DNA from 4 places in the Neorhizobium sp. R1-B genome. Region 4 is predicted to be linked to each of the others. Evidence: predicted binding sites of a transcription regulator. Region 4 holds the regulator's gene; each other region holds the start of a gene.
What was found. The regulator LexA, encoded in region 4, represses DNA repair genes until DNA is damaged. The targets are predictions, from matches to a motif close to TGTTCNNNNTGTGTTCNG.
Positions count from the first base shown of each region.

Region 1: a site for LexA is predicted at 5,464-5,481, ahead of uvrA (excinuclease ABC subunit UvrA). Genes of this name have one in related genera too.
Region 2: a site for LexA is predicted at 5,974-5,991, ahead of recA (recombinase RecA). Genes of this name have one in related genera too.
Region 3: a site for LexA is predicted at 1,305-1,322, ahead of EDE05_RS02600 (2'-5' RNA ligase family protein). Genes of this name have one in related genera too.

Region 1 covers NZ_SOEM01000016.1:11,743-19,219, reverse strand. The annotation lists gene EDE05_RS19375 (NAD(P)H-hydrate dehydratase) at 108-1,589, shown strand; gene EDE05_RS19370 (DUF72 domain-containing protein) at 1,579-2,397, opposite strand; gene uvrA (excinuclease ABC subunit UvrA) at 2,424-5,345, opposite strand; gene EDE05_RS19360 (single-stranded DNA-binding protein) at 5,591-6,133, shown strand; gene EDE05_RS19355 (HPP family protein) at 6,187-7,359, opposite strand; gene EDE05_RS19350 (MarC family protein) at 7,442-7,477, opposite strand, start outside.
Region 2 covers NZ_SOEM01000023.1:2,632-10,108, reverse strand. The annotation lists gene EDE05_RS22445 (multidrug effflux MFS transporter) at 1-194, shown strand, start outside; gene EDE05_RS22440 (inositol monophosphatase family protein) at 230-1,054, opposite strand; gene ttcA (tRNA 2-thiocytidine(32) synthetase TtcA) at 1,064-1,927, opposite strand; gene alaS (alanine--tRNA ligase) at 1,982-4,642, opposite strand; gene recA (recombinase RecA) at 4,826-5,914, opposite strand; gene EDE05_RS22420 (PAS domain-containing sensor histidine kinase) at 6,156-7,477, opposite strand, start outside.
Region 3 covers NZ_SOEM01000001.1:544,555-552,031, forward strand. The annotation lists gene EDE05_RS02590 (ClbS/DfsB family four-helix bundle protein) at 1-500, opposite strand, end outside; gene EDE05_RS02595 (methylated-DNA--[protein]-cysteine S-methyltransferase) at 628-1,191, opposite strand; gene EDE05_RS02600 (2'-5' RNA ligase family protein) at 1,377-2,051, shown strand; gene EDE05_RS02605 (VOC family protein) at 2,133-2,642, shown strand; gene EDE05_RS02610 (methyl-accepting chemotaxis protein) at 2,639-4,075, opposite strand; gene EDE05_RS26690 (hypothetical protein) at 4,204-4,365, opposite strand; gene EDE05_RS02615 (ArsC family reductase) at 4,540-4,893, shown strand; gene ybaK (Cys-tRNA(Pro) deacylase) at 4,898-5,371, shown strand; gene EDE05_RS02625 (MBL fold metallo-hydrolase) at 5,380-6,270, shown strand; gene EDE05_RS02630 (aminopeptidase) at 6,379-7,477, shown strand, end outside.
Region 4 covers NZ_SOEM01000019.1:52,029-59,505, forward strand. The annotation lists gene eno (phosphopyruvate hydratase) at 1-835, opposite strand, end outside; gene EDE05_RS21070 (methyl-accepting chemotaxis protein) at 1,153-2,988, shown strand; gene kdsA (3-deoxy-8-phosphooctulonate synthase) at 2,997-3,845, opposite strand; gene EDE05_RS21080 (VOC family protein) at 3,850-4,722, opposite strand; gene lexA (transcriptional repressor LexA) at 4,925-5,644, shown strand; gene EDE05_RS27335 (hypothetical protein) at 5,625-6,017, opposite strand; gene EDE05_RS21095 (ComEC/Rec2 family competence protein) at 6,050-7,477, opposite strand, start outside.

The sequences.
Region 1 (7,477 bases), on a different contig from region 4:
AATAGAAGCGCCGTAGAGATTATTATTTAGGCAAATGCATATTAAATATGCTATCGAGAGCCGACATCGCCGCTTGTTTTCTGACCACGTTTCCATTCAATAGCAGTATGAGCTTTCCCATCGATCATCTACTGCTGACGCCGAACGAAATGACCGCAGCCGACACCGCCGCTGCCCGGTCCGGTATTGTCTCGTTCGATCTGATGGAAAGGGCAGGGCGAGCTGTCGCAGCGTCGGCCCTGCGGAATTTTCCCGGCGCATTGCGCTTCGCCGTCCTGTGTGGGCCGGGCAATAATGGCGGCGACGGCTATGTGGCCGCCCGCGCACTGGTAGAGGCCGGTGCTTCCGTCGATGTCTTCCATCTTGGCGACCCGGAGGGACTGAAGGGAGATGCGCGCCACGCACGCCATCTCTGGAGCGGACCCTCCGAGCCGCTCGAATGCTATCGACCCGAGCAGGGTGACATCGTCGTTGACGCCCTTTTCGGTGCCGGCTTGGCGCGGGACGTACCTGAAGCGGTGCAACTGGTGATCGGCAAGGTGGACGGAGCCAAAGTCCCGGTCCTGGCGGTCGATCTGCCCTCAGGCCTCTGCGGCCGCCGCGGCGTGCCGCTCGGCGCGTCTTTCACAGCCCGACATACGGTCACCTTCATGGCCCGCAAGCCCGGACATCTGCTTTTACCGGGACGGTCACTCTGCGGAGACATCGAAGTCTTCGATATCGGTATTCCGGTTCGGATCATCCGTTCCGTCGCGGGCAGGATCTGCGAAAACAGCCCGCTTCTATGGCGGGATCTGGTTCCGGCGCCGGAAGCGGCAACGCATAAATACCGTCGCGGACATCTGGTTGTCTTTTCCGGGGAGGGGACGAAGACGGGGGCCGCCCGGCTTGCCGCCACAGCGGGCCTGAAAGCCGGGGCCGGACTGGTGACCGTTGGATCGCCCGCCGATGCCTTGCCCGTCAATGCCTCCTCGCTCACTGCCGTCATGCTGCATCAGATCGACGACCTGGACGACCTGCAGAATTGGACGGCTTCGGCAAAACTCTCCGCCTTCGTGCTCGGCCCCGGCTTTGGCGTTGGCGAGAAGGCTCGTCAATTCGTCCTGGCGCTCAAGGATCGACCATTGGTGCTGGATGCCGATGGCATTACGTCCTTTAAAGAACGTCCCTCGGAATTGTTCGATGCGTTTGCCGGGGGTGAAACACGCCTGGTGCTGACGCCGCACGAGGGCGAATTCTCCCGGCTATTTCCCGACCTCGCCCCCGAACAGGATCAGAGCAAGGTCGAGAAGGCCTTAAGAGCGGCCGAGCGCGCTCACGCGGTGATTGTCTACAAGGGGGCGGATACGGTGATAGCGGGCCCGGACGGCCGTGCCTGCATCAACGCCAACGGACCGCCATGGCTGGCGACCGCGGGTTCCGGCGATGTGCTGGCGGGCATGATCGGCGCCCTCTTGGCGCAAGGCATGCCCGCCTTCGAAGCGGCCGCCGCTGGCGTCTACCTCCATGCCGAGGCGGCAAAGCGCGCCGGCAGGGGCATGACGGCTGAAGATCTGGCCGCCAATGCGAGTGTCACACTCACCGGTTAGTTTTGGTTTCCAGAAGTTCGCTCATGGCCATTGCGCCGTAGGGGGCGTTGACTTTGCCTTCATGGATAAAGAAGGCGAAGACGTCGCGCGGCTCCTTCTTCGGCTTGTGGCTTTCGTCGATCAGCGGCAGATCGTCCGGCACGCCGCCTTCCGCCCATATTTCAAGCCGGTGCGCCCACGCCTTCATGTCCTTTTCGGGATAACAGGTCTTGATATCGTCGGACCCTTTCTGCAGCCGGGCATAAACGAAATCGGCGGTCACATCGGCGATCATGGGATAGTCGAAATGGTCGGCACAAACCGGGGCGATATTGTATTTCGTCAGCAGCGCGATGAATTCCGGCACCTTGAATGTGTCGTTGCGGACTTCGACGGCATGGGTCAGCTTCAAGCCATCGAGCTTGTTCGGCAGCAATTTCAGGAAAGCCTCGAAATCCTCGGGCTCGAACTTCTTGGTCGGCGCGAATTGCCACAGCAGCGGCCCGAGATGATCGCCGAGTTCCGTCAGACCCTGGGTCAGGAACTTTTCGATGGACTCTCCGGCCTCCGCTAAAACCTTGCGATTGGTGGTGAAGCGGCTCGCCTTCAGCGAAAAGATGAAACCATCCGGCACTTCGGAAGCCCATTTGGCAAAAGTCTCGGGCTTTTGCGAGCCGTAATAGGTTCCGTTGACCTCGATCACCTTCAGTTTGCTGGCCGCATATTCTAGCTGTTTCTTCTTCGCCAGTTTTTCCGGATAGAACGTGCCTTCCCAAGGCTCGAAGGTCCAGCCGCCGATGCCTGTGCGAATAGTGCCGGCTTTCTTCATGAATTCCCCTCCATGACGCAATACTGCTATTCCGCCGCTTCCACCTTCTTCGCTGGCCGGCGATCCAGCAGTTCCTTGAGGAAGTGGCCGGTATAGGACCGCTTTTCCTTGACGATCTGCTCGGGCGTGCCGGACGCGACCACTTCACCGCCGCCCGTGCCGCCTTCGGGACCGATATCGATGATCCAGTCGGCCGTCTTGATGACCTCGAGATTGTGCTCGATCACCACCACGGAATTGCCCTGGTTCACCAGCTCATGCAACATTTCTAGGAGCTTGGCCACGTCGTGGAAATGCAGGCCCGTCGTCGGCTCGTCGAGGATGTAGAGCGTACGTCCGGTCGAGCGTTTCGACAGTTCCTTGGCTAGCTTGACACGCTGCGCCTCGCCACCCGAAAGCGTGTTGGCCTGCTGCCCCACCTTGATATAACCGAGGCCGACATCGAAGAGCGACTGCAGCTTGTCGCGCACCGCCGGCACCGCGGAGAAGAACTCCACCCCTTCCTCAACCGTCATGTCCAGCACGTCGGCGATCGATTTACCCTTGAAATGCACGTCAAGCGTCTCGCGATTGTAGCGCTTGCCGTGGCAGACGTCGCAGGTGACGTAGACATCCGGCAGGAAGTGCATCTCGATCTTGATGACGCCGTCGCCCTGGCAGGCTTCGCAGCGCCCTCCCTTGACGTTGAAGGAGAACCGTCCCGGCTGGTAGCCGCGTGCCTTGGCTTCCGGCAGACCCGCGAACCAGTCGCGGATCGGCGTGAAGGCTCCGGTATAGGTCGCCGGGTTGGAACGCGGCGTACGGCCGATCGGCGATTGGTCGATATCGATCACCTTGTCGATAAACTCGAAACCGTCGATCTTGTCGTGTTCGGCAGGTATTTCGCGCGCACCCATGACGCGGCGCGCGGCAGCCTTGTAGAGCGTCTCGATGAGGAATGTGGACTTGCCTCCGCCGGAAACGCCGGTAACGGCCGTGAAGACACCGAGCGGAATGGCCGCGGTGACATTCTTGAGATTGTTGCCGCGAGCACCGAAAACCTTGATCTCCTTGCCCTTCTTGGGCTTGCGGCGCTCCATGGGAACCGGCACGCCGAGTTCGCCCGACAGATATTTGCCGGTCAGCGACTTGGGATTGGCCATGATGTCCTTCGGCGCGCCCTGTGCCACCACCTGACCGCCGTGGATACCGGCGGCCGGGCCGATGTCGACCACATAGTCCGCCGTTAAAATAGCGTCCTCGTCATGCTCGACGACGATCACGGTATTGCCGATGTCACGCAGGTGCTTCAACGTATCGAGCAGCCGCGCATTGTCCCGCTGGTGCAGGCCGATCGACGGTTCGTCCAATACGTAAAGCACGCCCGTGAGGCCGGAACCGATCTGCGAGGCGAGCCGAATGCGCTGGCTCTCGCCGCCCGAAAGCGTGCCGGAATTGCGCGAGAGGCTGAGATAATCGAGGCCCACGTCATTGAGGAACCGCAGACGCTCGCGGATCTCCTTGAGGATGCGGACGGCGATCTCGTTCTGCTTGGCGTTCAGCTGTTCCGGCAGCACTTCGAACCAGTCGCGCGCAAGCCGGATCGACATATCCGTGACCTGTCCGATATGCAGCTTATTGATCTTCACCGCGAGAGCTTCCGGCTTCAGGCGAAAACCGTTGCAGGCCGGGCAGGGAGCGGCCGACATGTAGCGTTCGATCTCTTCGCGCGCCCAGGCGCTGTCGGTTTCCTTCCAGCGGCGTTCGAGGTTCGGCACGATGCCTTCGAAGTTCTTGATCGTCTTGTAGGAACGGGCGCCGTCGGCATAGTGGAACTCGATCTTTTCCTCAGTGCCCTCCAGGATGGCCTTCTGAGCCTCCTCGGAAAGCTCGTTCCAACGGCTGGACAGCTTGAAACCGAAGGCTTTTCCGAGCGCTTCGAGCGTCTGGTTGTAATAGGGTGAGGTTGATTTCGCCCATGGCGCAATCGCGCCGTCGCGCAGCGTGCGGGCGGGTTCCGGCACGATCAGCGCCTCATCCACCTTCTGCTGCGAACCGAGGCCGTCGCAGGTCGGGCAGGCGCCGAAGGGATTGTTGAACGAAAACAGCCGAGGCTCGATTTCCGGAATGGTAAAACCGGAAACGGGGCAGGCGAATTTTTCAGAAAACAGCACCCGCTCGTGCGTCTCGTTGAGCGACTTGTTGGCGGAGCCACCGGCTGCGGTATCCTCGGCGCGCAGCGGCTTGTCGGCGAATTCCGCGACCGCCAGCCCGTCGGCCAGTTTCAGCGAGGTCTCGAGACTGTCCGCCAGGCGTGCGGAAATGTCGGAGCGCACCACGAGGCGGTCCACAACAACGTCGATGTCGTGCTTATATTTCTTGTCGAGCGCGGGAACATCGGCGATCTCATAGAACTGGCCGTCAACCTTGACGCGCTGAAAGCCCTTTTTCATCAGATCGGCGAGTTCCTTCTTGTACTCGCCCTTGCGGCCGCGGATCATCGGCGCCAGAATGTAAAGGCGCGTGCCCTCCTCGAAGGCGAGGATGCGGTCGACCATCTGGCTGACGGTCTGGCTTTCGATCGGCAGGCCTGTTGCCGGCGAATAGGGCACGCCGACGCGCGCAAAAAGCAGGCGCATATAGTCGTAGATCTCGGTGACCGTGCCGACCGTCGAGCGCGGGTTGCGCGAGGTCGTTTTCTGCTCGATCGAAATTGCCGGCGAAAGGCCGTCTATCTGATCGACATCCGGCTTCTGCATCATTTCCAGAAACTGGCGCGCATAGGCCGATAGGCTCTCCACATAACGACGTTGGCCTTCCGCATAGATCGTGTCGAACGCAAGCGACGATTTGCCCGACCCCGAAAGGCCCGTCATGACGATCAGCGAATTGCGCGGCAGATCGAGGTCGATGCCCTTAAGATTATGCTCGCGCGCGCCACGTATGGAAATGGTTTTGAGTTCACTCATCATCATGCTCTTTGGGAGGATCGAGGTCCTTATGTAGTGATTGATCCGTGCCTGTCGAGACGAAACTGCTGCGATTGCGGACCGTTCCGAGTCGGTTGACAGCACTATAGGAATAAAATAGAACAAATAAAGAACAATTTGCCTGTGGATTAAAATTCATGAATGCCCAACCGGGCATGTCGATGGGCTAAAGTGATACGATTGGTTTCAAGGCCGCAAAGCAGGCGGCGGATGAGGTGAAAGTTATGGCTGGTAGCGTGAACAAGGTGATCCTGATTGGAAATGTAGGCGCCGATCCGGAAATTCGCCGCACGCAAGACGGTCGGCCGATCGCCAATCTTCGCATCGCGACTTCCGAGACCTGGCGCGACCGCAATTCCGGCGAGCGGCGGGAAAAGACCGAATGGCACACCGTCGTGGTCTTCAACGAAGGCCTCTGCAAGGTCGTCGAGCAGTATGTGAAGAAGGGCGCAAAGCTCTATATCGAAGGCGCGCTGCAGACCCGCAAATGGCAGGATCAGACCGGCAACGACCGGTATTCGACCGAAATCGTGCTGCAGGGGTTCAACTCGACGCTGACGATGCTGGACGGCCGGGGTGAGGGCGGTGGCGACCGCGGAGCCCGCGGCGGCAATGACTTCGGCGGTGACGACTTCGGCGGCGGCTATGGCGGTGGAAATGATCATGACCGCCGGTCCTCGGGCGGTTCCAGCGGCTCGAGCCGCGGCGGCAATCAGCCTGCCGGCGGCAATTTTTCCCGCGATCTCGACGACGATATTCCGTTCTGATCCAAGCGGCACTCGCCGGGCGGGTATGCCCGCGGGCAACCGTCCGACCGCCATTAGGCGGAGAGGCGTGTTTCCGTATTCTGGTTCGCGCTGTCTGCGAGCATCGCCACCAGCACGTCCGACTGCGATAGTATCCCCACCAGCTTGTTGGTTCCGCCGGTCACCGGCAGATAGTGCAGCCCTTCTTCTGCAAAGATGACGATCGCGTCGGCAATGGGCGTGTCGGGCGCAACGGTCCGGACCGGTGTGGTCATGATATCCTTGACGGTGTCGTTCGGGGCGCTTGCCCCGGACAGCATAAGCCGAATCCGCTGAGCAAAGCCAATTCTCGGGCGCCCCGTGGTCCAGGTCGCCTTATCCAGGAAATCCGTCTGAGTGACAATGCCCACGACCTCGGCACGGTCGTTGGTGACCGGCAACGCCCGGAAATGGTGGCTGCGCATCACGTCCTGCGCTTCTTTCAGCGAATTGTCGGGCGCGACCGCCACTACATCGCGAGACATGATGCTGGCGCAGTCGAGATGCGTTGCGCGTCTCCGGTAGGATCGCAGTTCGGTTCTTCTGAGGATAGTCTCCAGGTCTTCGCGGTCGATATCCAGAAACTCATCGTATTCCTTCAGGACATCGTCGAGGTCGGCTGAAGTAAAGCCGATCCGCTGCATCGGAGCGGGATCGGCGGTACCGTGATCGGTTGCCGGCGGCTTTATGGAATGAGGGTAGGGGCGCCCCGTCAGGTTGTTGAAGACCAGGGCAAGAAGCAGCAGGGCGAGCGAGTTGCCGGCGACCGGCCAGAATACGAAACCGTATCCCAGATCATGAATGGCAGGCCCGCCCAGAACGGCGGTCAGCGCGATGGCTCCGCTTGGCGGGTGCAGGCATCGCAGTGCCATCATCGCAGCGATTGCGACGCCAATGGCGATCGCGGACGCCAGGAACGGGTCCTCTATCGCGAGCGCCGTGGTGACTCCTACAAATGCGGCAACGATATTGCCGCAGAGAATCGACCAGGGTTGGGCGAGGGGACTGGACGGGACCGCGAACAAAAGGACGGCGGAGGCTCCCATCGGCGCGATCAGCGCCGGAAGAGAGGCGTCGGCTCGCAGCGCCAGACTGCCGAGCAAACCTGTTGCGAGGATCCCGGCCAGGGCTCCCGAGGCTGCGCGCAACCGTTCTTTCACACTGATGGAGGTGGCTTCGGGAAAAAGCCGCCGCAACACACGCCGCATGGCAAAACCTTCTTTGATTCTCTTTGCCGCGGCTTTTAGCAGAAAAACCTGCAATGTCGCGCCATATGACGTTTTCGAAATATTACAGATTGAAGGCCGAGCGAACGCCGTCGAGCAC
Region 2 (7,477 bases), on a different contig from region 4:
GCACGGCTTCTTCGGCGCTTGGCTTCATGAGTACGGTCGGCGGATCATTTATCGGCGTGGCCATTGGCCAGGCTTTCGACGGTACTGCGCTGCCACTGGTCGTCGGCTTCTTTTCCGTCTCTATTGTCGGATTGATCTTCGTGCTGATCGGCGAGAAGGGAAAACTCTTCCAGCCGCATAACCCACGGGTCTAGCGTTGGACCGTCGAAGGCCGGAATGATCGAGCCGTTTAGTGCCCGATGATCTCGTCGCGCAGCATCTGCCAGCTCTCCTTGTCGGTGGCGACGAGGAGGCCGCCATCGACGTGGTGCGGGCGATAGGCTGAGCCGTCGAAGCGGGCGATATAACCGCCCGCCTCGGCAGCGATCAGCGTACCGGCCAGATGATCCCAGGGCATCAGCTTATTGTAGAGTACGAACTGTACGTGGCCGCCCGCGAAGGTGCGATATTCGTGAGCCGAGCAGCGATAGTTTGCAAAGAATCGGACCTTGGCGAGATTGCCGAGGATGCGTTCGCGATCTTCCCCGAAGAAATAGCCGGGCGAAGCCATGCCGACCATCGCATCGATCGCACGGGATTTGGCAACGGAAAGTCGGATCGCCTCGCCATCCGGCCGGCGCAGAAAAGCACCGGCACCCTTTTCAGCCATGATCCAGTCGTCACCCATGGGATCATAGATGATGCCAGCAATCACTTCGCCCTTCCACACGACCGACGCCATCACGCCAAAGGCCGGAATGCCGGAGGCGAAGTTGAAAGTGCCGTCGACCGGATCGACGACCACCGCGAATTCCGCATCGGCGAGTTTGCCGAGCAAGGACGGATCGGCGGCAACCGATTCTTCCCCAACGAAAAGCGCACCGGGGGCGATCGCCTCCATCTCGCGCCGGATCAAGCGCTCTGCCGCTTCGTCCGCTTCCGTCACCAGATCGGTCGGCTCGCTCTTGGAGCGGACATCGTCATTTCCCAGCCTTCGGAAGCGCGGCAAAATCTCGGATTTGGCAGCAAGGCGCAAAAGGTCGGCAAGCTTGGTGACGTCTAGCGGAGGGGTCATTGAAAAGTCTCAGGTTCTTGTGGCTTGGAGGCCGGAAAAATCGAAAAGTTTCGGGTCGAGGAGGTGGGACGGATTGACATGGGCAAGAGCTCGCAGCATCGCGTCCTTGCGGCCCGGCATGCGAGCCTCGATATCCACAAGCATCGCCTTCATCGCATTGCGCTGAAGGCCGTCCTGCGATCCGCAAAGGTCGCATGGGATGATCGGAAACTGCATGGCGGAGGCAAATTTTGCCAGATCGTCCTCGGCGCAGTAAGCGAGTGGCCGCAAGACCATCAAATCCCCTTCATCATTCAGAAGCTTTGCCGGCATGCCAGCGAGCCTGCCGCCGTGGAAGAAGTTCATAAAGAAGGTTTCCAGAATGTCCTCGCGGTGATGCCCGAGAACGAGAGCATCACAGTCCTCCTCTCGCGCGATCCGGTAGAGGTTGCCGCGCCTGAGCCTCGAACAGAGCGAACAATAGGTCGCGCCCTCCGGCACCTTCTCCTTCACGATGGAATAGGTGTCGCGATACTCGATCCGGTGCTTCACGCCGATCGACGCAAGGTAATCCGGCAGCACATGTTTGGGAAAATTCGGCTGTCCCTGATCCAGGTTGCAGGCCATCAATTCGACCGGCAGAAGGCCGCGCCATTGAAGATCCAGCAGGATCGCCAGCAGGGAATAGGAATCCTTGCCCCCCGAAAGACCGACGAGCCAGCGCTTCTGGCCTTTCAGCATCTGGAAATCGTCAAACGCCTGGCGCACCTGACGGAGCAGGCGCTTGCGCAGCTTGTTGAACGAGACGGAACTTGGCGCGTCGCGAAACAGAGCGGGCAGCAGGCCGTCAATGGCCCCTTCAAGTTCGTCCTCAATCATGGCGTTCACGCCCATTGGTCTTCCCTTGAAGAGGGAAAGCGGGTTCAGCCCGCCTTCCCTGCAGATTGGTCAGGCGCCCAGCGCAGCCGCAACCGCCTCGAGCGCATCATTGGCCTTGGCGCCATCCGGACCGCCGGCCTGAGCCATGTCCGGTCGACCGCCGCCACCCTTGCCGCCGAGTGCTGCAGAGGCAATCCGCACCAGGTCGACCGCGCTGAAGCGGCCGGTAAGGTCAGGCGTTACCGCCACGACCGCACTCGCCTTGCCGTCTTCCGAGACGCCGACCAGAGTGACCACGCCGGAACCGAGGTTTGCCTTACCTTCGTCTGCCAGCCCTTTCAGGTCCTTGGCGTCGATGCCCGCCAATGCCTTACCCATGAATTTGATGCCTGCGATTTCGCGGACATCATCGGTCGAACCGCCCTGCCCGCCACCCATGGCGAGCCGGCGCTTCGCTTCCGCCAGTTCCCGCTCGAGCCTGCGCCGTTCGTCGACCAAGGCCTCGACTCGGGAAACGAGGTCGGCCGGCTGCACCTTCAGTGCACCGGCAAGCGTCTTCACCCGCTCATCCTGCTCGGCAAGATAGGCACGGGCCGCTTCGCCCGTGACGGCTTCGACACGGCGCACGCCAGCTGCCACAGCACTCTCCGAAAGGATACGCACGAGACCGATATCACCCGTTGCGTTGACATGCGTTCCGCCGCAGAGCTCGATGGAATAGGGCTTGCCGGCTTTCGGGCCCGCAATGGCCTTGCCCATCGAGACGACACGCACCTCATCGCCATACTTTTCGCCGAACAAGGCCATAGCGCCTTCCGCGATCGCGTCATCGACGCTCATCAGGCGGGTGGCGACCGGCGCATTCTGAAGGACGATGGCATTCGCCATGTCCTCAACCTTCTGCAATTCCTCGGCTGTCATCGGCTTCGGATGCGATACGTCGAAACGCAGACGTTCCGGCGCCACCAGCGACCCCTTCTGGGCGACGTGCGTGCCCAGCACCTCCCGCAGCGCTTCATGCAGGAGGTGGGTGGCGGAGTGGTTGGATCGGATACGCGACCGGCGGACATGATCGACCGTCAACGCGACCGCCTCGCCCACCTTCAGCATACCTGCAGCAACCGTCGCGGTATGGACAAAGAGACCCTCGCCCTTCTTTTGGGTATCCGTAACATTCAGCGTGGCATTGTCGGTGGAGATCACACCGGTATCGCCCATCTGTCCGCCGGATTCGCCATAAAACGGCGTCTGGTTCACGACGACCTGAACTTGCTCTCCGGTAGCAGCGCTCTCGATCGTCTTGCCATCCCGCACGATCGCCTGCACCACGCCTTCAGCGGTCTCGGTATCGTAGCCGAGGAACTCGGTCGCGCCGAATTTCTCCTTGAGCTCAAACCAGATCGTCTCGGTTGCCTTGTCGCCTGAGCCGGCCCAATGGGAGCGGGCTTCGGCTTTCTGCCGCTCCATCGCATCGGTGAACCCGGAGATGTCCACGCCGATTTCGCGAGCACGCAACGCATCCTGCGTCAGATCAAGCGGGAAACCATAGGTGTCGTAGAGCTTGAAGGCAGTTTCTCCGTCCAACATGTCGCCCTTACCGAGCGTCGTTGTTGCATCGGAAAGGAGAGAAAGTCCGCGCTCGAGCGTCTTCCGGAAGCGGGTTTCCTCAAGCTTCAGCGTCTCGGCGATCAGCGCTTCGGCCCGGATCAGTTCCGGATAGGCGCGGCCCATTTGCTGCACCAGCGTCGGCAGGAGTTTAAAGAGCAGCGGGTCACGAGCGCCGAGAAGCTGCGCATGACGCATGGCGCGGCGCATGATGCGGCGGAGCACGTAACCACGACCTTCATTGGACGGCAGAACGCCGTCGGCAATCAGAAAGGCGGACGAACGCAGATGGTCGGCGATGACGCGGTGGCTGGCCCGGCGTTCACCTTCGGCCTTGACGCCGGTCGCCTCCTCCGAGGCTGAAATCAGCGCGCGGAAAAGGTCGATGTCATAGTTGTCGTGTTGCCCCTGCAGAAGAGCCGCAACCCGCTCCAGGCCCATGCCGGTGTCGATCGACGGACGCGGCAGATCGATCCGCTCCTCCTTCGTCACCTGCTCATACTGCATGAAGACGAGGTTCCAGATCTCGATGAACCGGTCGCCATCCTCCTCCGGCGAACCGGGAGGACCTCCCCAGATATGGTCGCCGTGATCGTAGAAGATCTCCGAGCACGGGCCGCAGGGGCCGGTATCACCCATGGCCCAGAAATTGTCGCTTGTCGCAATACGAATGATCTTCTCGTCAGCCAGCCCAGCGATCTTCTTCCAGAGGCCGAAAGCTTCATCGTCCGTATGGTACACGGTCACCAGCAGGCGGTTCCGGTCGATGCCGAATTCCTTGGTGATCAGGTTCCAGGCGAGCTCGATCGCGCGTTCCTTGAAATAGTCGCCAAAGGAAAAATTGCCGAGCATCTCAAAGAAGGTGTGGTGGCGCGCGGTATACCCCACATTGTCGAGGTCATTGTGCTTGCCGCCTGCGCGCACGCATTTCTGCGCGGTGGCAGCCGTCGAATAGGGGCGCTTTTCCAGACCGGTAAAGACATTCTTGAACTGCACCATGCCGGCATTGGTGAACATCAGCGTCGGGTCGTTGCGCGGCACCAGCGGACTTGAGGCCACGACCTCGTGTCCATTCTTCTGGAAATAGTCGAGAAAGGTCGACCGAATTTCATTCACGCCGCTCATGCTAGGCCCTTTTTACCGCCGGATGCGATGCTGTTATTCGAAACCAAAGGCTTGTATCGTCCGCACCCCCAACTGTCCAGCCGCTCCACCCCCCAACCGAACGAGAAACCGGCCGCTCATCTTTCGATGGCGGCCGGCTCAAAAGTAAGCGGCCAGGGAAAACCCTGAATGCGGCGGAACCGCTTACATTTCTGCGGCGGCGTCGCCGTCGTCGGCATCCGGCCCGCCATTTTGCAGGAAGCGATCGGCGATCAGGCCCGCATTCTGGCGGAGCGACATCTCGATCTCGCGGGCAAGCTCTGGGTTGTCGCGCAGGAAGAGCTTCGCGTTCTCGCGGCCCTGACCGAGACGCTGGCTGTTGTAGGAGAACCAGGCGCCGGACTTCTCGACAATGCCGGCCTTGACGCCGAGGTCGATCAGTTCGCCGGTCTTGGAAACGCCTTCGCCATACATGATGTCGAATTCAACCTGCTTGAAGGGAGGCGCCATCTTGTTCTTGACGACCTTCACGCGCGTCTGGTTGCCCACGACCTCTTCGCGTTCCTTCACCTGGCCGATGCGGCGGATATCCAGACGAACCGAAGCATAGAATTTCAGCGCATTGCCGCCGGTGGTGGTTTCCGGAGAGCCGAACATGACACCGATCTTCATGCGGATCTGGTTGATGAAGATGACCATGCAGTTCGAGCGGGAGATAGAGGCGGTCAGCTTACGCAAAGCCTGGCTCATCAGGCGGGCCTGCAGACCCGGCAGGCTATCACCCATCTCCCCCTCGATTTCGGCGCGCGGTGTCAGCGCTGCGACCGAGTCGACGACGAGAACATCGACGGCGCCGGAGCGGACCAGCGTATCGGTGATTTCAAGCGCCTGCTCGCCCGTATCCGGCTGCGAGATCAAGAGATTCTGGAGATCGACGCCAAGCTTCCGTGCATAGACCGGATCGAGCGCGTGTTCTGCGTCAACGAAGGCGCAGATGCCACCCTTCTTCTGCGCTTCGGCGATCGTCTGCAATGCGAGCGTCGTCTTGCCCGAGCTTTCCGGGCCGTAGATCTCGACGATGCGGCCCTTGGGCAGACCGCCAATTCCGAGTGCGATATCGAGGCTCAGAGAGCCCGTGGAAACCGTTTCGATCTCGACGATATTCTCGTTCGAGCCGAGCTTCATGATCGATCCCTTGCCGAAGGAACGTTCGATCTGCGACAGTGCCGCTTCCAGCGCCTTGCTCTTGTCCACGCCTTTTTCCTCTACCAGCCGCAAACTATTCTGTGCCATGGATCCCATCCTTTAGGTTATTGCCGCCGCGCAAGCAATGAAGCAGCCGATAAAGCTGATGTACCTATTTTGTTCTCATTTGGCAATAGCCGATCAACAGTTTGACGGAAAATAGCTATTCGGCTTCCGTTCCCGTCATGTTCACGCCAATGAATCACATGGAAATTCACTTGAGAAAACAAACGTCTCGCTGCAATTGCGGGACGAATCGCGGAAGTTCGGAATTTCGATCGGCATCTTCCTAATCCGAATCGAGCATTTCCCGGACGGCGACGGCGAGCTGTTTCAGCGAGAACGGCTTCGGCAGGAAACCGAATTTGGCATCGGCCGGCAAGTTGCGGGCAAACGCATCTTCGGCATAGCCGGACACGAAGATGAATTTCAGGTCCGGATACGATTTGCGGAGCTCGGCAAGCAGCGTCGGTCCGTCCATCTCCGGCATCACCACGTCGGAGACGACGATGTCGACCCTACCCTCCAGCTCTTCCATGATGTCGAGCGCCTCTACGCCGGAACCCGCCTCGTGGACCGTGTAGCCGCGCGTCTCCAGCATCCGCTTGCCGCCGCGACGCACCGCCTCCTCGTCCTCGACCAGAAGCACGACTGCGGACTTTCCGGTGAGGTCCATGTCCTCGGCGGCAGACGCCGGCGGAACAGGCACGGAAGGCGCTGGCTCGGCGGTAGCCGCAGCTCCTGGAATGACCGCAGGCGTCTCGGGAATGTGGCGCGGCAGGAATATCCGGAAACTGGTCCCGCGACCGACTTCCGATTCGGGATAGATATAACCGCCGGACTGCTTGACAATGCCGTATACCATCGAAAGGCCAAGCCCAGTTCCCTTCCCGACTTCCTTGGTGGTGAAAAAGGGTTCGAAGATCTTGTCCATGATTGCAGGCGGGATTCCCGTGCCGGTATCGGAGACCTCGACCATGACGAAATCTTCCGAAGGGAGGTCGGCCTGGTGGAAATCCGACGCCTCCTCCGCAGACACATTGCGTGTCTTGATCAGGATCGTCCCGCCAGTCGGCATTGCGTCGCGGGCGTTGACGCACAGATTGATCAGCACCTGTTCGAACTGCGAAAGGTCGGTGCGGACCGGCCACAGGTCACGTCCGTAATCCACTTCCAGCTTCACATTCGTGCCGGAAATCAGCCGGTCTACCAGCATGCGCAGGTCACCGACGACATCCGTGAGGTTCAGCACCGCCGGACGCATGGTCTGCTTGCGCGAGAAGGCAAGCAACTGCCGCACTAGCACCGCCGCACGATTGGCGTTCCGCTTGATCTCCATGAGATCTGCAAAACTCGCGTCCGAGGGACGCGCCTGTAAAAGAAGATGGTCGGAGGAAAGCAGGATCGCCGTCAAAACATTGTTGAAGTCGTGGGCGATGCCGCCTGCCAGCGTTCCCACCGCGTTCAGCTTCTGGGTTTGGGCCATCTGGGTCTCGAGCGCCTTTTGCTCGGTCGTCTCCACGGCGTAGACGATGGCCGCTTCCTCGGGCGCCTCGTCGCTCTCGTCGATCACGGCATTCACATAAAAGCGCACATAACGATTCTCATCGC
Region 3 (7,477 bases), on a different contig from region 4:
CCAGACAGGTCTGACCGGAGGCAAGCGCGGATCCATTTCGCAGCCGATCTATAGTGCGACGGGCCGGCCGCCTCAGCCCAGCGCCCGGTCGTCCACGGGCTGTTTCCGCCTTTCATTGGACCAGCATAAAGATCATCGTCGTCGTGACGATCGATGAAGTCGAGAAGTCTCTGATGAGAGCCTTCCAGTGACGCCCGCGCGTCAAGCCAGCTGAGATCCGCCTGCCTTGCCCGCAGGTCGGCATTGAAGGTTTTGAGGTCGGACCATTTGTAGCCCTTCGCGGGAATATCGACCTTTTGCCCGGTCTGGCCGTCACGATACCAGCCAAGGAACAGTTCGATCCAATGGGCCCGGTGAGCGACGACGTCCTTGATGGACGTATCGTCTTCGCGTTTTCTCATCGCCTGCTCTTCGCCGATCCTATCGATCAGGCTCCTGAGCTTGACATATTCCTCGACGGTGATTTCTTTCAATTGGGCTTTGGCGGCGGCGGCAGGCATGTCCTTCCTCCTTTCCCGCTTTCTACCATGCCTGCCCTTGCAACAGGTTGTTCTGTGTCAACCGACGCGAGTGCAAAGGCGACCTGAACATCGGGTCGCCCTTTCCGCGAAGACACGCGTTCCGGGCCTAGAAGCCGAGCGATTGCTGGGCCGGTTCCGACGGGCCGAGCCTGACGCCTTCCAGCTCGAGCATGCGTGCTTTGGACATGGCGCCTCCGGGCGCCGAGAAGCCGCCCAGCTTGCCGCCGGCGGCAAGCACCCGATGGCAAGGAATGATCAGCGCCACGGGGTTCCTTGCCATTGCCTGGCCGACATCCCGGGCAGCCTGCGGGCCTGCCCCCAATTCCTTGGCGATGGCGCCATAGGTCGTGGTATGGCCCCAGCCCACCCGCCGGGCGGCGGAATAAATTTCCCTGAAGAAATCGTCCTGATCGTCGAGATCCAGCGTGAAGCGTGAAAAATCCACCGATTCGCCGGCAAAATACCGCTTCACCGCCTCCACGGCTTCGTGGATTTTTACCGTCGGTTGTCCCGGCTTCGCCATCGGCAGGCGACGGAGAAGCAGCCGTTCCGTCGACTCCGCCGCCTTCGTGGGGAGCTGAAAGCGCGTGATCCCCTTGTCGTTCCACGCAATGCCGCAGAAACCGCCGGCCGTTTCAAAAACGAGATATTGATGCGTAGCCATGGGCAGACCTCCACATGTCGATCCTTCCAAAATCGTCCTTCGCCCAAAGAGTTTCAACCCGTTTCTTACTTCGAAGGAGACTATCCTCACGAAAACCTCGCCGACGTCGCCGGCGCAAACGTTCTTCTTTTGTTCTTTACTAGAGGCATCGATCCCTTTAATCTGCGTCCAACTCAAATCGGAGCACGGAGATGGGAAGCAGGGGGACGAATCGGAAAGTTGCGACCGACCAGCTGCCGCTGTTCGGCAGCGACGGATGGCCGTCGATGCCGGTTTTCCCTGCCCGACCGGAAAGCAGTCTGATGTTCGTCCTGCGGCCTACAAACCCCGTGGCCTTGCGGATGCATGAGGATGCCGCAACTCATCTGGCGGTTCAGCGCGGACGGGACGCTTATCCGCCACATCTCCTGCATATGAGCCTGCTCTGCATGGGGCGGTTCGACAAACCTCCTTCACGGTTGATCGAGAGAGCCAGGGCGATCGCGGCCGGCATTCAGGCGCGACCGATCCCAATAACCCTCGACAGTGCCGGCTTGTTTGGCAACAGTCGCCATCTTGCCCTTTATCGTCCCAAGGGCAATGCCATGGTTGGCCAGTTCGTGAGGATGCTCGGGCGTGCCTTGGCACAACACAATCTTCCGAGTTTTCAGGCGAGCGCGCTCATGCCGCATGTAACGCTTGCTTATGATTGCAGGAATATCGAACCCCTGCCTCTCACGCGCAACTACGCGTGGATCTCCGGCGAATTCATGCTCGTCTATAGCTATCACGGCCAGACCCGCCACGAAGAACTCGGTCGATGGGCGTTCGATCCGAAAGCCGTACCTTACCCACCAAGCTTCGAACAACTGAGACTGATGGCCTAAAGGCATAAATATTTTCGGAGCGATGTCGGATCGGCTGGTTCCGCCACGTTCTAAGAACGTCACCCGATAGAGGAGAGAAAAATGGCCATCGAGAAGCACAAGATCGTTCCGCATCTCTGGTTCGAAGACAATGCGGAAGAAGCCGTCAATTTTTATGTATCGGTGTTCGAAAACTCCCGCATCACCGAGGTTTCTCGTTATGGCGATGCCGGACCGCGGCCCAGGGGGCAGGTCATGGCCATGGGTTTCGAGCTTGAAGGCCAGAGCTTTGCCGCGATCAACGGCGGGCCGTGGGCAAAGTTCAACGGCGCGGTGTCCTTTCTCATCCATTGCGAGACGCAGGAGGAAATCGACGCATATTATGAAAAGCTCGCCGAAGGCGGGCAGGAACAGCCCTGCGGCTGGTTGACCGACCGGTTCGGGCTCGCATGGCAGGTCAACTACGCCAGACTGCCGAAAATGCTGACCGACAGCGATGCCATGCGGGCCAACCGGGTCATGGAGGCGATGCTGTCGATGAGGAAGATCGACATCGCCAGGCTTGATGCAGCCTATGAAGAGAGTTCCACGTTGGAGGCAGCGCGGGCTTAGACCCGGATCGCCAGGCGCAGGCCACCCCAATGACGGCCGTTCACGGTGATCGGCGCGGAAATGTCCTTCATCAGCACGAACTGGCCGCCGCCCATGTCGCGGCGGTAAGTCTGCAGCAGAAATGGTTCCTTGTTGCGGCCCGCGGCGAGCCCGACGCGGTCGTTGAAGATGCGCCGATTGCGGCAGTTGGCGGTGTTCCAGGTCGGATCACCGGGACGCGGGCGCTGCGAGAACTTGCGATTGTGGGTCGGCAGATAGCCGTTTTCGTCCACAGCGGCACAGAAGGCGATCCGTTCGTCGGCTTCCGGCGCGCCTTCCTGGATCGGCGGCAGGACCGCGTCCGTGAACTCGGTAAAGCGGGTCATGTATTGAACAGGATCCGTGCCGGGGATCGCCGCATATTGCCGGTCGAAAAGCGAGGCCATGTCGATGCGGCCCGATCTGACACCTGCTTCGAAAGCGGTCGAGACGTCGGCGGCAAGCTTTATCACCTGCCGGATGTAGGGACTGTCCGGCGTCTCGACGCCGGCGTTGGCGGTCGCCTGGATCATCCGTTCGGAAATCGTCACCATATCGCCGACACGGGCGGAGGTCTGCTGAAGCTGATCGTTGGATTTCAGGATCGCGCTGGCAGCTGAGGCAATCGAGGAGGCGAATTCGCCGCATTGCCGGTCGACGGTTTCGGTGGTGCCCGCCAACGCGGATGCGTTGTCGAGGATGCGTGTCATCACGTCTTCGACGCCCTTGAAGGAGCCCTGCACTTTCATCGCAGTCGTCTTCACGCCTTCGGCGGAGCGGCTTGCGCCCTCGCCGGCCGCCACAAGCCGGTCGATGCGGCTGTTCAGCTGGTCGAGCGTCGCCTGAATGGAACTGGTCGTCTGAGAGGTCTGCAGCGACAGCGCCCGAACCTCGGCCGCAACCACCGCAAAACCCTTGCCCGCATCGCCTGCGCGCGCCGCCTCGATCGCCGCGTTAAGCGCCAGAAGGTTCGTCTGCCGGGCAATCGTGCCGATCGCATCCGCCAGCCGCCCGACATCACCCAATGCGGAGGAAAATAGCTTGATTTCCGCGCCGATCTCCTGCGAGGCATTGACCATATGATCGATGGCGGTGACGGAACCGGAAAGCTGCTCGGCCTGCGCGCCCAGAACCTGGCGGGCGCTTGTGGTCAATTCATCGGATTCATGCAGTGAGCGAGCGATCTGGCCGTTGACTTCGGCGATCGATTGGGCCGACTGCGTCAGACGCCCCAGAAGCGCTGCATGCTGCGAAGACTGGGCGGCGGTATCCTGTACAACACCCGCGATATCGACGAGGTGGAGACCGAGAGCCGAAGCCTCACCAGCCAGCTTTACGACGGAATTCTTCAGGACTTCGGCATCGAGCGCGTCCGCATCCGGCCGCTCGGCTATTTTCAGGACCTGCCCGCTCACCTCAACCTCCAAAATATTAGGAGATAATAGGATAGCTATGGTTAACGGACAGTTTCCGCGCGCAATGCGCGCGAAACTATACTTTCGGATGAAGCCGTTACACTCGCGGCTGTTTCGCCGGAAGCCAGTTAAACGAGCTGATCAAAAGCCTTGGGGTCGATGCCGAGGGTGTTAAGATCGTGGCTCTTCGGGCGACGATGGTTTTCTACGGCAGCCGAAACTGCAATTGCGGCGCTGACGACGGCAAAGGCCCGGCCAAATGCGCCACGGTTCTTCTTCTGTGCGATCATGACAATCTCTCCTTTTCTTTCCGCTAAAATATGAGCTCGGACCCTCGTTTGTGCAACGCACAACAGCACAGGGGAGCCATGCAACCGTCACATAACGCCGATTGAGCCAGATCAACGACTTGCATGAGGAGGGTGCCTGTTGATATCGATCCCTCTCGGCACATGGGGTATTCGATGGCGATCACGATCTACGGCATCAAGAACTGCGACACGATGAAGAAAGCGCGGGAATGGCTCGACCGCAGAGGTGTCACCTATGACTTTCACGACTACAAGATCGCCGGTATCGAGCGCTCCAGTCTGGAAGACTGGACCAGCCGCGCCGGCTGGGAAACCGTACTGAACCGGGCGGGAACCACCTTCAAGAAGCTCGATAACGCCGACAAGGCCGGCCTTGACCGCCAGAAGGTGATCGATTTGATGGCTGCTCAGCCTTCGATGATCAAGCGTCCGGTGCTGGAAGCCGATGGCAAGCTGATCGTCGGCTTCAAACCCGAGATCTACGAAGAGGCGTTCGGCGGGAACTGAAGTCATGTCGAAGACAACGCGTGCCACGCAGACCCTTCAGAAGGCCGGTGTCGCCTTCACGACCGTCACCTATGACTACGACCCGAATGCCGACCGGATCGGCCTGCAGGCGGCCGAAGCGATCGGCGAGGAGCCTTGCCGGGTGCTAAAGACGCTGATGGCGGAGGTGGACGGCAAGCCGGTCTGCGTCGTCGTGCCGTCCGATCGTGAGGTTTCGATGAAGAAGCTCGCCGCGGCCTTCGGCGGCAAGTCGGCCGCGATGATGAAGCCTGCCGAGGCGGAGCGCGCCACCGGCTATCATGTCGGGGGCATCAGTCCCTTCGGTCAGAAGAAGGTGGTTCCGACGGCAATCGAAATCGCTGCGCTCGACGAGCCGCACGTGTATATCAATGGCGGGCAGCGCGGCTTGCAGGTCAGGCTTGATCCAAAGGCCGCTCGCGATGTGCTGAAGGCGGTTGCCGCCCCATTGGTCGCATGAGGCTTGCGATGCTTGAAATGACCGAGACGCTTCGCATCCTTGAACCCTATCCAGGCATCTTCGCCTATTACGACGGCCGCGTCGCGGGCAAGCGGCTCCATGCGCAAGCGGCCAACTGGTTGGACGACGGCGCCTATTCTCTCGGCATTGCCTCCTATGCCCTGATCGACCGGGACGAGGCGCTGGTCTACGACACGCACATCTCCATCAAGCATGCCCAGGCGATCCGGCATCATCTGCAAGGCCTTGGCGTCACCAGGATCCGCGTCGTGCTGAGCCACTGGCACAAGGATCACATCGCCGGAAATGCAGTATTTGCCGATTGTGAGATCATCGCGCTGCGGCTGACCGCGGAGAAACTCGAGCAGAACCGCGACAAGATCGAAAACGCCAATCCGCCGATCCAGCCGTTCGTCATGCCGATAACGGTTTTCGAAGGACGGCTCGAATTCACGGTCGGCCATCGCAATGTGGAACTGCATCACTTCGCGATCCACAGCGCCGATGGCAACGTGCTCTGGCTGCCGGATGAAAAGCTGCTGTTTGCCGGCGATACGCTCGAGGATACGATCACCTATATTTCGGAAGCGGCCGAGATCGGAACCCATATCGCCGAACTCGCGCGAATGCGGGACTGGCCGATCGGAAAAGTACTGCCAGCGCATGGCGATGCGGATCGTATCGCCTCCGGCGGCTATGGACCAAGCCTGATCGACGCCAACCATGCCTATCTTCAGCGGGTGGCGGGCGCTTTCGCCGCCGGCAAACCAGTCGAGCCGTCGCTCCGTTCCTTCGTCGCCGAGGAGATCGCCTCCGGCGCGGTGATCTATTTCGCGCCTTACGAGGACGTCCATGCAAATAACATTGCAGCGCTCGAAGCCGCGCTGCGGCAAGGGTAGCGGATTCCAAGATGAAGCCCTGAGCCGGTTTCTCGGGCTCGCGTCTTCATTTTCGCCCCAAAGCTCTTTAAGTTTCAGGAACCGGATAGAGAAAGCAGAGGGCCATCCATGACAATCGTGCCGAATTTTCAGACCGTCGTCGATCCTCAGAAACTCGAAAAGCTTGCGGAAGTGGCCGTCAAAGTGGGGCTCAGGCTCGAAGGGGGTCAGGATCTGGTGATCACGGCACCACTTCCGGCCCTGCCGCTCGTACGCCTGATCACCAAACATGCCTACAAGGCCGGTGCGGGCCTCGTCACCACCTTCTATTCCGACGAAGAGACGACGCTTGCCCGCTACGAGCATGCCCCAGACGCCAGCTTCGACAAGGCCTCCGACTGGCTCTACGAAGGCATGGCGAGGGCCTATGCGAATGGGGCGGCGCGGCTTGCGATTTCCGGAGACAATCCGATGCTGCTCGCGGCTCAGGACCCCGCCAAGGTAGCCCGCGCCAACAAGGCCAATTCGATGGCCTACAAGCCGGCCCTCGAAAAGATCGCCAATTTCGACATCAACTGGAACATCGTTTCCTATCCCAATCCCTCCTGGGCTCGCCAGGTATTTCCGGATGTCCCCGACGATGTCGCCGTCGGCAAACTCGCCGAGGCGATCTTTGCGGCATCGCGCGTCGATGTCGCCGATCCGATCACGGCGTGGGCGGAACACAACGCCAATCTCAAGAAGCGCTCGACCTGGCTGAATGGCGAGCGATTCGCGGCCCTCCACTTCACCGGTCCCGGCACCGATCTGACGGTCGGCCTTGCCGACGACCACGAGTGGCACGGCGGAGCTTCCACCGCCAAGAACGGCATCACCTGCAATCCGAACATTCCGACCGAAGAGGTCTTCACCACGCCGCACGCGCTCAAGGTCGAGGGTCATGTGTCGAGCACCAAGCCGCTGTCACACCAGGGGACGCTGATCGACAACATCCAGGTGAAGTTCGAGGCCGGCCGGATCGTCGAGGCCAAGGCTTCAAAGGGCGAGGAGGTGCTGAACAAGGTGTTGGACACGGACGACGGCGCCCGGCGGCTCGGCGAGGTGGCACTGGTGCCGCATTCGTCGCCGATCTCCAAAAGCGGCGTGCTTTTCTACAACACCCTGTTCGACGAAAACGCCTCCTGCCATATCGCGCTCGGCCAGTGCTATTCGAAATGCTTCCTCGACG
Region 4 (7,477 bases):
GATACTTCGCCGCAAGCTCGGCGAGGTAATCCGCCATGGCTTCCGGCTCCAGCGTACGACCCTCGCCTTCCATCTCGTATTTGCCGTTCTTGAAGAATTCCGTCGAAGCGCAATCGAGCGCAAGGCAGACGTCGTCGCCCGGCTTGTAGCCTGCCTTCTCGACCGACTTCATGATGAAATCGAGAGCTTCCGGAGCGCTTTTCAGCCCCGGCGCAAAGCCGCCTTCGTCGCCGACATTGGTGTTGTGGCCCTGGGCCGCGAGTTCCTTCTTGAGAACATGGAAGATCTCAGATCCCATGCGCACGGCATCACGCAGCGTGTCAGCGCCGACCGGCATGATCATGAATTCCTGGAAGTCGATCGGGTTGTCGGCATGTGCACCGCCATTGATGATGTTCATCATCGGCACGGGAAGCACATGCGCATTCGGGCCGCCGACATAACGGTAGAGCGGCAGGCCGGTGGTTTCGGCCGCAGCCCTGGCGACGGCAAGCGATACGCCGAGAATGGCATTGGCGCCGAGGCGCGACTTGTTCGGCGTGCCATCGAGAGCGATCATCGTCTTGTCGATGTGGATCTGGCTCTCCGCATCGAAACCGCCGATCGCGTCGAAGATCTCTGTATTGACGGCTTCCACAGCCTTCTCGACACCCTTGCCGTGGTAACGCTTTCCGCCGTCACGCAGTTCAACTGCCTCATGCGCGCCGGTCGAGGCGCCCGACGGGACGGCCGCACGGCCAAAAGAACCGTCTTCGAGATGGACATCCACTTCGACGGTGGGGTTGCCGCGGCTGTCGAGGATTTCACGGGCGATGATATCGGTGATGGCGGTCATGGCTCTTCCTGCTGTGGTGGTTTGGTGGGACCTGTCTTAATGGAAGGCGTGCAAAATACAATCCGCGGACTGGCTCCTAGCGAAAGAGCGGTATCGGAAAAATATGTCATGGTTTTGAAGGCTGCCGGCTGGACAATCGTGATCATCAGCAAAGTCGACCTTATTTCGGAATTAACTATTGTATTTTACGGTTAATGGAAGATGAGGCAAGTATAGGCCGACGGAACACGCCGCACACAAGCCATCCTCGTCTAGATTTATTTGAAGGCAATTCATGCGGGCGATGGCCGCCCAGAGGGCTCTGTGGGGGAGCAACGATGAGACTCAATATCGCACGCAGCCTGGCAATCTTTGCCGCGGTGGTCACTACTGGACTTGTCATTTCGATCGGCATTCAAAATCACGCGTTCAACAAGCTTCGCGTCAACGGCGAGGTCTACCGGCAGATCATCTACGGCAAGGATCTCGTCGCCGATATCCTGCCGCCACCTCTCTATCTGGTGGAAAGTTACATGCTGGCGCTCGAGGCGGTCCAGAGACCAGCTGCCGCCAAACCCAATCTCGAACGTATTGCGGCCGTCCTGAAGCCGGCCTACGCGGACCGCCGGAAATACTGGCAGGAAACGGCGCTCAGTGCGGACCTCAAGCAGAAGCTTCTCGCGGACGTGCTTGTGAAAGGCGACGACTTCTGGAAGACGATGAAAGACGAGCTCTCGCCCGCAATCCTCGCCGGCAATACGCCAGTCGTCGGCGCCGCCTTCGAGAAGCTCGCCACGCAGTTTCATGTGCATGAAGCGGCGGTCAACGAGCTCGTGGAGATGGCGAACGTCTTCCTCGCGGATGCGGAGAAGGATGCGACCGAACAGACGCAGCTTCTTTCATCGATCACGCTTGCCGCAGCTGCCGCTTCCGTGCTTCTGCTGGTCGGAGGGCTCTATCTCTTCCGCCGCCGCGCCATCGTGCCGCTGTCTGTAATGCGCGACTACATGACAGTGCTGGCAGGCGGCGACTATTCGCGGGACGTGCCCTTCAGCGGCCGCGGGGACGAGATCGGCGAGATGGCGCAGGCCGTCACGATCTTCCGCCAATCGGGACAGGAGCGCGACAATATCCGGCTGCGGCAGGAAGCCGACCGGCAGGCGCAGGCCGAACGGGATCTGGCGCTGGCGAAGGACAAGGCGAGCGAAGAGGCCGAAAGAGAGAGCGTCATTTCGCATCTTCGGGCCGGCCTCTCCCGACTGTCGCAGGGCGACCTGACGGTGCAGATAGATCATCCTTTCCAGGCGGCCTATGAGGAGTTGCGGGAGGAATTCAACTCCAGCATCCGCACACTCTATTCCGTCATGCAGGAAATTTCCGGGGTAACGGAAACCGTGCGGACCGGTTCGGGCGTGATCGCTAACGGCACCGACGACCTGGCGCAGCGCACTGAGCATCAGGCAGCATCGTTGGAACAGGCCGCCTCGGCGCTCGACCAGATTACCGCCACCATGAGAAATGCGACGGCAAGAGCGCAAGAGGCGAATACCATGATGACGGCCGCTCAGCAGGGTGCCGCCCATTCTGCGGGTGTCGTGCGGGATGCCGTGGTGGCGATGGAGCAGATCGAGGCCTCCTCCACCCAGATCAGCAGCATCATAAACGTGATCGACGAGATCGCATTTCAGACGAATCTGCTAGCGCTCAACGCAGGTGTCGAGGCTGCGCGTGCCGGCGAAGCCGGCAAGGGTTTTGCGGTCGTCGCGCAGGAAGTCCGCGATCTCGCCGGGCGCTCGGCCAATCTTGCCCATGAAATCAAGCGGCTGATCGAAACCTCCGCGAGCCAGGTGGCGGCGGGGGTGTCACTCGTAAACCGCACCGGCGAGGCGCTGGGCGACATCGACGGCCAGGTCGCCAAGGTCACCGACCTCATCGGCTCGATCATGCGGGCCTCCTCGGAACAGTCGACGGCACTCCAGGAAGTCAATACCGCGATCAACCGTATGGACACGGTAACCCAGCAGAACGCTGCAATGGTGGAAGAAACAAGTGCTGCGTGCCATGAACTCGGCGAAGAGGCGGCCAAGCTCAACCGCCTTCTATCCCGCTTCAAGCTTCAGTCCACGACAGCCGGAAGTCACCGGCCGGCGACAGGCCTTCAAAAGGCTGGCTGAGAAATTTCTCAAGCCGCCTTTGCGATGGCGTCGAAGGCGAGAAGCTTTTCGAGCAGCCTCGGCATATCCTTCAGGTGCACCATGTTGGGGCCGTCGGAGGGAGCATTGTCGGGATCCTGATGGGTCTCGACAAAAAGACCGGCAATGCCGACCGCAACAGCCGCGCGCGCCAAAGTCTCCACGAATTCCCGCTGGCCTCCCGTGGAGCCTCCCTGCCCGCCCGGCTGCTGAACCGAATGGGTGGCATCGAACACAACCGGCGAACCCATGGCCGCCATGATCGGCAGCGACCGCATGTCCGAAACGAGCGTATTGTAGCCGAAGGAAGCGCCGCGCTCGCACAGCAGCACGTTCGGATTGCCGCTCTGGGTGAACTTGGCAAGCACGTTCTTCATGTCCCAGGGGGCGAGAAACTGGCCCTTTTTGACGTTGATGACGCGGCCGGTCCTCGCGGCGGCGACAAGCAAATCCGTCTGGCGGCAGAGGAAGGCCGGTATCTGCAGTATGTCCACAGTGCCTGCGACCATCGCACATTGTTCTTCGGTGTGGATGTCGGTCAGAACGGGGAACCCGAATTCCTTCTTCAGATCGGCGAAGATTTCCATGGCGTTTTCCAGCCCGATGCCGCGCTTTCCCGAAATCGAGGTGCGGTTTGCCTTGTCGAAGGACGACTTGTAGACGAGGCCGATGCCGAGCTTGCCGCAGAGTTCCTGGAGCGTGCCGGCGATCATGAAGGCATGGTCGCGGCTCTCCATCTGGCAGGGACCGGCGATCAAGGACAGGCGCGCATCCTGTGCAAAAACCACCTGGCCCTTTCCTTCGCCGACTAGGACGCGTGGATTGGCAGAAACTTCCATAAATCTATTCCTCGAAGCCGAACAAAACACCCTGGCCGGGTGCCGCCTGGACCAGAACGCGGCCTTCGCGGCGGACGAATGCCACGTCATTAGCAGCAAGGATGATCTCTGTCACGGCAAGATCGGCCGTCTTGAAGATGACGGCTCGGCCGTGCAAACCATCTGCACCAGCGACCGGCGGGAGCGCAAATTCCGCCTCCAGATCATCATTTCCCAAAATGCGAATCCGCGCGTTTGCGGCGGCCAATTTCAGAAAACCGGGCTCCACCTCCCCCCGGGCCATCAACACTTCCTCGACCAGAGGGGCGAAGTCGGACGGCGCTTGAGCGGACAGGATGACCTCGCTCAAACCGACAACCGTATTGGCGTGCCGCTCCAATTCGCCTCGGTCGGACGGCAGCGGAGCAAGGCGCTGAACGGAGAACAGGAAAAATTCGGGCGCCCGGTCATCGCCTGCAAATGCCAGCCGAAAGCTCGCCTCTGTCTCGGAACCGTCAGGCATCCTTACCGTGCGCGAAAACTCCAGAATGTCGCCGGCGGAAATTCCGCGCAGCCTGAACCGGGCATGATCGGCGACGGCATCCTGCGACGCGACGACCAGGGCAGAAAGCCCCTGCCTGTTGCGCCCTTTTCGAAAGGCGAGATCGCGCGCGGTAAAGACATTGCCCCGCTTGGCGGCAGCGCTCGCGTGACGGCGGTTGGTGATCGCCAGTGGCTCCAGATAGGTACCATCCGAGAAGAACACACAAGCATTGGCAGTGCCGAAAGGATGAAATGCATCCGGTGCGACAGTAAATCCGAGATCGGAGAGCCGCGAACGCGCGAACGCAAGGTCCGCCACCGGCAGTACGAGATGATCGATCGATCTTGCGTTCAAGCGAGGCCCCCAGGAATTTCAGAATCGCAAAGCTAAAATGGCAGCGGGCACGCCGTGCGCAAGTGGTAACGAAGCAGATATCTTGCAGACATCTATGAAGAAAAAATCATCATACTTCACGAAAATTTAGGGACTTGCGGAACACATATGGAACATATAGTGTCCGTTCTTGATTTGTTTCCGACTCTTGAGGGTGCCGAAAATGCTCACGCGCAAACAGCAGGAATTGCTTCTGTTCATACACGAACGGATGAAGGAATCCGGCGTACCGCCCTCCTTCGACGAAATGAAGGATGCGCTCGACCTTGCGTCCAAGTCGGGTATTCACCGGTTGATCACCGCGCTCGAGGAACGCGGCTTCATCCGCCGCCTGCCGAACAGGGCGCGCGCCCTGGAAGTCATCAGGCTGCCGGAAGCCTATGCGCCCAGCATTCAGCCGCGCCGGGGCTTTTCGCCCAGCGTCATCGAAGGCAGTCTTGGCAAGCCGCAACCGGCTGCCGCCTCTGCGAAGCCCCCCGCCAACGACGATAGTTCCAACTCAACCACGGTTCCCGTCATGGGCCGCATCGCGGCCGGCGTTCCGATCTCGGCGATTCAGAACAATACGCACGACATCGCCGTCCCTGCCGAGATGCTCGGGTCGGGCGAACATTATGCGCTGGAGGTCAAGGGCGATTCGATGATCGAGGCCGGCATCCTCGACGGCGATACCGTAATCATCCGCAACGGCAATACGGCCAATCCGGGCGATATCATCGTCGCATTGGTGGACGAGGAGGAAGCGACACTCAAGCGCTTCCGTCGCCGCGGGGCGTCGATCGCGCTGGAAGCCGCCAACCCGGCCTATGAGACGCGGATTTTCCCGCCGGACCGGGTCAAGATCCAGGGTAAGCTTGTGGGTCTCATCCGCCGCTATCATTGACCAGTTTGCCCAGCGGTTCCGGCAGGGATGAGCTGAAGATCTGGCGCCGCCAGTCGTAATGGCGATGGCGGGTCCATGGGCGGTCTTGGCCAAGGAGCGCTGCACGAAGCCGCCAGCGGTGGATGTCCGCGGAACCATCAAAAAACAGTTCGAGCGCTCCTGCGATCCTCAGCGCGTTGCCGTTGATCATCAGGGCTCCGGAACGGCAGCGGTCAAACCTGGCACGTGGAGCGACGACGATATGCGCAGCGTCGCAGGCGACGCCGGCATAACGCGCGTCCTCCACATGAACGACTACAGCGCCTGCGGCGGTTTTTGACGCGCACCAGGCTCGCGGGGTGCAGATGAACCGGCCGACCGGTACCTGCTTCATCCCGCGGCTTGACGTTTCTCTCTCCTCCGTCGTCAATTCAGCACGCTCGCCGAGACTGTTCGAAGGCAGCGGATTTCCTCCGGACTTTCCCTCCGGGAGCCTGTCTCCGGCGGAGACTTGTCTTTCGCTGGCAGCAATTCCGGTTTCACCGGGTCCCCCAGCAGAAGCGCCCGCTTCCATTGATCATAGACAAATTCCGCGGGACGGGTGCGATTGGTGGCGATGCCATTACCATCTGTCAGGGCAATCATGGTGCCATCCTCGGAGATCAGGAGATCCGGAAGGGATCTCGACCGCTCCTGCCATGACAGCAACAAGCCGGCCACCAATAGAGGAATACCCAAGTATCTGAGCCGGGTTCTCAGTAGCGTCAGCAGAAGAAAGCCTGCCGTCGAGACGACCAGGAACCAGGGATGCTGGCGGCCGATGCCTACATCGCCGCCCCAGGCCGCCACATGCCTGGCGATCGCAATCACCGCTTCCAGGCCGAGGCCCATGAGCTTCAGGAACGGCCCATCGAGCCCGAAGGGCATCAGCAGCATGCCGATCAATCCCGCCGGCATGACCACGAAGGAAATGACCGGCATGGCGGCGAGATTGGCCGCAAGCCCATAAGTCGCGATGCGGTGGAAATGCTCGACAGAGAAAATCGCGGTCGATATGCCCCCAATCAACGAGGTCACGAAGATGCCGGCGGTAAAATTCCAGACCGCCGTGATCGGCATGACCACCGGGTGACGAAACGGCAGAGGCTCCGGGTCATGTTTTTTCGACCGATGCTTCCAAAGCGCGTAACCAGCGACCAGCGCGGCGGTGGCGGCAAAGGACATCTGAAAGCTCGGCCCAAGGATTTCCGAGGGAGATACGGCGATAATGACCAGTGCGGAGAGGGCCACATTGCGCAAGCTTATGGACGGCCGGTCGAAGAGGACTGCAACGAGCATGACTGCCATCATGATATAGGCCCTTTCGGCGGAGACGCCGAAGCCGGAAATGAGATAATAGGCGGTCGCCATGGCGAGAGCACCCAAGGCGGCAAGCTTCTTTACCGGGAAGGACTGGGCAAATCGTGTGAACAGCGAGAGGATAGTGCGTACGCCGACGAAGAAGATACCCGCAGCCAGCGCCATATTGAGCCCGGAGATCGCGACGATATGGGCAAGGCCGGAAAGCCTCAGCGCTTCGACGGTCTCCTCGGAAATCGCCCGCCGCTCATCGGTGACGATCGCGGCTGCGAAGGCGCCCGCGTCGCCGGGCACTGTCGCGCGGATCTTACCGCCGATCATGCTGCGAAGATCGAAGAGCCAGCGCTCGATATCCGAGAACCATCCATGAGGATGTCCGGCGTCGCGGCTCCCTTTCGGGGCTCCATAAAAGAAACCGACGGCGCCAATCCCATCGAAATAGGAAGAGAAGGCGAAATCATTGAGGCCTGGAAGCGCCGGTCCCGATGGCGGCGA